2 regions of the Rhodococcus sp. PBTS 1 genome follow, and region 2 is predicted to be linked to the other one. Evidence: predicted binding sites of a transcription regulator. Region 2 holds the regulator's gene; the other holds the start of a gene.
The links. Region 2 encodes HspR, which represses chaperone genes until heat shock. Its sites were predicted from a motif close to ANNTGAGTNNNNNNNACTCANNT; they were not measured.
Positions count from the first base shown of each region.

Region 1: the regulator HspR is predicted to act here: its motif matches at 1,414-1,436, upstream of clpB (ATP-dependent chaperone ClpB).

Region 1 is NZ_CP015219.1:3,465,289-3,468,696, forward strand. It holds gene clpB (ATP-dependent chaperone ClpB) at 1-1,363, opposite strand, end outside; gene A3Q40_RS15805 (globin domain-containing protein) at 1,558-2,721, shown strand; gene A3Q40_RS15810 (DUF2277 domain-containing protein) at 2,731-2,991, opposite strand; gene A3Q40_RS15815 (WhiB family transcriptional regulator) at 3,177-3,408, opposite strand, start outside.
Region 2 is NZ_CP015219.1:3,261,403-3,264,810, forward strand. It holds gene A3Q40_RS14890 (alpha,alpha-trehalose-phosphate synthase (UDP-forming)) at 1-1,083, shown strand, start outside; gene A3Q40_RS14895 (FAD-binding oxidoreductase) at 1,083-1,859, shown strand; gene A3Q40_RS14900 (heat shock protein transcriptional repressor HspR) at 1,881-2,327, opposite strand; gene dnaJ (molecular chaperone DnaJ) at 2,362-3,408, opposite strand, start outside.

The DNA.
Region 1 (3,408 bases), 200 kb from region 2:
TCTCCTTGCTGTCGGCGAGTTCCGCGCGCAGCTTCTCGAGCCGCGAGCGGGACGCGTCGTCGGTCTCCTTGGCCAGCGCCATCTCCTCGATCTCGAGCCGCCGCACGACGCGCTCGATCTCGTCGATCTCCACCGGCCGGGAGTCGATCTCCATGCGCAGCCGCGACGCGGCCTCGTCGACCAGGTCGATGGCCTTGTCCGGCAGGAAGCGCGAGGTGATGTACCGGTCGGACAGCGTGGCCGCCGCGACCAGCGCGGAGTCGGTGATGCGCACGCCGTGGTGCACCTCGTACCGCTCCTTCAGGCCACGCAGGATGCCGACGGCGTCCTCGACCGACGGCTCCCCGACCACCACCTGTTGGAATCGCCGCTCCAGGGCGGCGTCCTTCTCGATGTACTTGCGGTACTCGTCGAGCGTGGTCGCGCCGACCAGCCGCAGCTCACCGCGGGCGAGCATCGGCTTGATCATGTTGCCGGCGTCCATCGCGGACTCACCGGTGGCGCCCGCGCCGACGATGGTGTGCAGCTCGTCGATGAACGTGATCACCTGGCCGGCGGAGTTCTTGATGTCGTCGAGCACGGCCTTGAGCCGCTCCTCGAACTCGCCGCGGTACTTCGCGCCCGCGACCATCGATCCGAGGTCGAGCGACACCACGGTCTTGCCGCGCAGGCTCTCCGGGACGTCGCCGGCGACGATGCGCTGGGCGAGGCCTTCGACGATGGCCGTCTTGCCGACGCCCGGCTCACCGATGAGCACCGGGTTGTTCTTCGTGCGGCGGCTGAGCACCTGCACGACGCGGCGAATCTCGGTGTCGCGCCCGATGACCGGGTCGAGCTTGCCGCTGCGCGCAGCCTCGGTGAGGTCGGTCGAGTACTTCTCGAGCGCCTGGTACGTGCCCTCCGGATCGGGGCTGGTCACGCGGGCACTGCCGCGCACCGCGGTGAACGCGTCCCGGAGCGCCTCTTCCGTGGCTCCCTGGTTCCGCAACAGCCGGGCGACGTCGGATTCCGCGCTCGACAGTCCGACCACGAGATGCTCGGTGGAGACGTACTCGTCGTCGAGTTCGGTGGCAAGGTGCTGCGCCGCGGTGATCGCCGCGAGGGCCTCGCGGCCGAGCTGCGGCTGCGTGGTGGAGCCGGTGGCCGTGGGCAGGCGATCGACCAGCGTCTGCGCTTCCTTGCGCACGACGCCGGGATCGACCCCGACGGCCTTCAGCAACGGACCGGCGATGCCGTCCGTCTGGTCGAGCAGGGCCACGAGCAGGTGAGCCGGGCGGATGTCCGGGTTACCCGCTGCGGAGGCCGACTGCAGGGCAGCGGTGAGTGCCGCCTGGGTCTTGGTGGTGGGAGTGAACGAGTCCACCGGTCACCTTCCTTCGTGTCGTGTTCCGTCGACGGGAACAACACTACCGCACCTGAGTCCATTCCACTCAACTTTCCTGCCGTCGCTCCGCGCAGGTGGTGCATCCGCGCACGTGGTGGCCCGCGAGACCGGCGCCCGATAGCATCGTGGTTCGCCACATCCGTAACATTCGGCCACCGTCGGGGGGGTACTCCATGCTCGACGCCCGCGCGCTCGCGGCCGTGCGCGGCGGGCTGTCCGGCGTCCTCGACGACGAGCAGCGGCGCGACGCCGTCGCCCGCTCCTTCTACGCCCGCCTGTTCGCCGAGTACCCCGACTTCCGGGCCTTCTTCCCCGCCGGCATGGACCAGCAGCGACACCGACTGATGCGCGCGATCGCCCACGTCGTCGACCACGTCGAGGACGAGGCGTTCGTCCCGTTCCTCCACCAGCTCGGCCGCGACCACCGCAAACACGGCCTGACCGGGGCGCACTTCCTGGCCGCGTCGAACGCCCTCGCCGCCGCCGTGCGCGAGAACGCCGACACCTGGAATCCCGAGATCGACGCCGCGTGGCGACGCGTGGTGTCGGCCGTGTGCAACGCGATGGCGGTGGGGGCGGACTCGGAAGAACTGCCCCCGTACTGGAGTGCGACCGTCGTCGAACATCACCGCGTACTCGACGATCTCGCGATCGTGCGACTCGAGACCGACGGCGACATTCCCTTCGAGGCGGGGCAGTACCTCAGCGTCCAGATCCCGCAGCGCCCCCGACTGTGGCGGTACCTCTCGCCCGCCATCGCCCCGAACACCTACCGCGGCATCGAGTTCCACGTCCGTCGCGTCTCCGCCGGCTGGGTCAGCCCCGCCGTGGTCTCGGAGACGACGGTGGGCGACCGCTGGTTGCTCGGACCACCGCTCGGCGGCCTGTCCGTCGACACGTCACCGGGCGCCGAGGACGTGCTCATGATCGCGAGCGGCACGGGCGTCGCCCCGCTCCGCGCCCAGCTGATGGCGCTGGCGATGCGGAGCAGCCCACCACGGGTCCACCTCTTCGTCGGCGGCGCCCACCCCAGCGACCTCTACGACCTGGACACCCTGCTGGCCCTGTCCCGCACCAATCCGTGGCTCACGGTCGTCCCCGTGGTCGAGAACACCGAGGAACCGTGGTGGCGCCCACCGACCGGCCGCGAACTTCCCCTCGGCGTCCACCGCATGCTCGTGGGCAAGGTGGGGCCCGTGGTCACCCGCTTCGGCTCGTGGGCCGATCGGCAGATCCAGGTCTGCGGGTCACCGTCGATGGTGCGCAGCACTCTCTACGCACTGCGGAAGGCCGGGACGCCGATGACGAACGTCCAGCACGATCCCCTGGGGTACTAGTCGGTCCGTCTAGGCCGTCGCGGCGCTGTGGGCCAGGCGACGGAGCGGGGGCTCGGTCTTCGGCGGCTGTCGGCGCGGCGGCAATGTCGCGAGCAGCCGACGGGTCGATGCCGTGACCTCCGCCACGGCAGCCTCGAACGGCTCACGGTTGGCCTCGGACAGGGTGCGCAGTCCGCTGACCTTCCGCACGTACTGCCGCGCCGCGGCTTCGATCTCGTCCTCCGTCGCCGCCGGTTCGAGTCCGCGCAGCTCGGTGATGTTCCTGCACATGCTCTCGACGGTAGACCCGCGGCCGCTCGGAGGGAACACCCGAGAATCAGCGAATCACCCGATTTCCGTTCGATTCCGCCGCGAACCGCCCTGCGGTCGAATTCCCGACACTTCGTCCGGCAATTCGGTATTTCTCCCGATTCTCGCGGTCGAAATACGGGCGACGACGCTGCCGTGTGGCTCGTTCAGCCTATTGCGCGATTGTCCTGAATACTCTCCGCGAGCATCCGCTCCGTCACACTCTCCGCGACCATCCGCTCCGGCGCCGACATTCCGCCCCAGACGCCGTACGGCTCGCCCGCGGTCACGGCGTACTCGCGGCATCGCTGCAGCACGGGGCACTGCGCGCACACGCGCTTGGCCTGCTCTTCTCGCGCGGCACGCTTGTGTCCGCGTTCTCCTTCGGGGTGGAAGAAG
Region 2 (3,408 bases):
AACGCCACGGTGTGGATCCAGGACTACCAGCTGCAGCTGGTGCCGAAGATGCTCCGCATGCTCCGGCCCGATCTCACCATCGGCTTCTTCCTGCACATCCCCTTCCCGCCGGTCGAGCTGTTCATGCAGATGCCGTGGCGCACCGAGATCGTCGAAGGACTGCTCGGCGCCGACCTCATCGGGTTCCACCTGCCCGGCGGCGCGCAGAACTTCCTCTACCTCTCCCGCCGCCTCGCCGGCCAACCGACCTCTCGCGGCAACATCGGCGTGCGGTCGAAACTCGGTGTGGTGCAGGTGGGTTTCCGCACCGTCCGCGTGGGTGCCTTCCCCATCTCCATCGACTCCGGCGAGATGGACGAGAAGAGCAAGCGGAAGTCGATTCGCGACCGCGCCCGCGAGATCCGTGCCGAGCTGGGCGATCCGAAGGTCATCATGCTCGGCGTCGACCGCCTCGACTACACCAAGGGCATCGACGTCCGGCTGGGCGCGTTCCACGAACTGTTGCTCTCCGAGAAGGTCGATCCCGAAGACGTCGTCATGATCCAGGTGGCCACCCCCAGCCGTGAACGGGTGGAGAGTTACCGGCACATGCGCGGGGAGATCGAGAGCAAGGTCGGCCGCATCAACGGCGAGTTCGGCCGCGTCGGACATCCCGTGGTGCATTACCTCCACCGGCCGATTCCTCGCGACGAACTCATCGCCTACTACGTCGCCGCCGACGTCATGCTGGTCACCCCGATCCGCGACGGCATGAACCTGGTGGCCAAGGAGTACGTCGCCTGCCGCAGCGACCTCGGCGGAGCACTGGTGCTCAGCGAATTCACCGGCGCCGCAGCGGAACTGCGTCAGGCGTACCAGTGCAACCCGCACGATCTGGACAACGTCGCCGACGCCATGATGGCCGCCATCGAGCAGGACCCCGAGGACGGTCGTCGGCACATGCGCGCGATGCGTCGTCAGGTCCTCGCCCACGACGTCGATCGGTGGGCCCGCTCCTTCCTCGCCGCCCTCGACCGCACCGGCGAGGACACCGCCCCGACCCAGATGGTCTCCAACCGCGAGATCGGCCAGGCCACCGTCTGATGGCGTCCCCCGTCGACGTTCCGGGGGCGGCGACCGCCCAGGTGGTCCAGACCTACCGGCTTCGCGAGGACCTGGTGGTGGTCCGGCTCGTGGGAGACATGATCCCCTTCGAGCCGGGCCAGTCGCTCGCCGTCACGGTGCCCGCCGCTCCCCGCGGCGTCCGGCGGTACTCACCGGCGATGCCGCCGTCCCGCGACGGCAAGTACGAGTTCCACGTCCGCGCCGTCCCCGGCGGGTGGGTCAGCGGCAGCATCGTCACGGACACGCGCGAGGGCGACGTGTGGACTCTCGACGCTCCCGCCGGCGACCTGCGGGTCGACCCGTCCGACGACGACGTCGTGATGATCAGCGGGGGAACGGGCTTGGCTCCGATGCTGGCGATTCTGCGGGACCTCGCCCGGCGTCGCACGCCGCCGCGGGTGCGCCTCTTCATGGGCGGCCGCTCACCGCGCGACCACTACGCCGCCGACATGGTGTGGCTCATGGCCCGTGAATACCCCTGGCTGACCGTGCTTCCCGTGGCGGAGCGGCCCGAGAACCCGCCGCATCGGGACCCGTGGTTCGACGCCGCGGAGGAGAACCGGCTGCTGGCGATGCCCGACGCGACGTACGGCCCGGATCGCCTCCTGCCCGGCCGGGTGGGCGAAGCCGCGGCGCGACGGGGGCCCTATCCGAATCAGCGTGTGCTGGTGTGCGGATCGCCCGCGATGGCGTCGTTCACCGTACGGGCGCTGGAGACGACGGGAACCCCGCCGGAGAACATCCGACGGGGTTGAGAGTCGCTGGTGCTCGGGTTGCTACTGCTTGCGTGAGCGGGGCTGCCAGACGACGAGCGCGTTGCTCCGTTGCACGGGAACGAGATCCCGCCGCATACCCGCGTGCAGCTGGGCCAACTCGGCCGCCATCTCGCTGATCCGCGACTGCAGCGCCTCGACCTGATTGGTCAGCTCGATGATGCGCTTGATCCCGGCGAGGTTGACGCCCTCGTCCTGCGAGAGCCGCTGCACCTCGCGGAGGAGCGCGACGTCGCGCGGCGAGTACCGGCGCCCGCCCCCGGTGGTGCGGTGCGGTGTCACCAGCCCGAGGCGGTCGTACGTGCGCAGCGTCTGCGCGTGCATTCCGGCCAGTTCCGCGGCCACCGAGATGACGAAGATCCGGGCGTCGGGATCGGCCGCCGCATCGGCCGGGCCACCGTCGGCACGCACCCCCCGAGCAGCGCGGCTCGTGCTCGCGTCGTCCGCCATCACCCTCGCCCCTCTCCTTCTCGGTCCGCTGTGGTCAGGCGCCGGGCCACCCGGCGCGGGGATCGAATCCGCCCGCCCGCTCGGCCTCGGCGTAGTGCTCCAGTGCTTCTCGGGCAGCATCGTCCAACTCGGACGGCACCGCCACCTTCACGGTGACCAGCAGGTCACCCGTCGTCGACTTCTTCGCGATCCCCCGGCCCTTCACTCGGAACGTGCGGCCGTCCGCCGTGCCGGCCGGGACCTTCAGCCCCACCCGACCGTCGAGCGTCGGGACGGACAGCGTGGTACCGAGCACCAACTCGCTGTAGGACACCGGGATCACCAGCGTCAGGTCGTCTCCGCTGCGGCCGAACACGCGGTCCGGCGTCACGTGGACGGTGACCAGCAGATCGCCGGCACCCGCTCCGCGTAGTCCCGCCTCGCCGCGGCCGGCCACACGGACCCGCTGACCGTCCGCCACGCCCGCCGGTACCCGCACGGTCACCGAGCGGGTGCGGTTCTGCACGCCCGTTCCCCGGCAGTCGGCACACGGGTCGTCGATGATCGAACCGGTCCCGCGGCAGTCGTCGCACGGCTCGCTGAAGCCGAACGCGCCCTGGTTGCGGCTGACGACACCGGATCCGTTGCACCGCGGGCAGACCCGCGGGCTGGTGCCCGGCTTGGCGCCGCTGCCGTGGCACGTCGTGCACGACGACGGGCTGGTGATGGACAGCGGCACCGACGTTCCGGTCGCCGCGTCGCGGAAGCTCAGGGTGACGTCGGCCGTGAGGTCGCTACCCTTGCGGGGCCGCGACGCCGCCGAGGTCCTCGACTGGCCACCGCGGTTGAACAGGCCGCCGAAGATGTCGCCGAGATCGGCTCCCCCGGCGCCGCCGCCGAACAGGTCGCCGACGTCGAAACCGCCCGCCGATCCTCCGCCGCCGAAGTTGGTTCCGCCGCCGGGCGAGAACCCGCCGCGGCCGAAACCGCCACTGGCGAACAGGGATCGGGCCTCGTCGTACTCCTTGCGCTTGGCCGGATCCGACAGCACCGCGTTGGCCTCGCTGACGGCCTTGAACTTGGCCTCGGCGGTCGCGTTGCC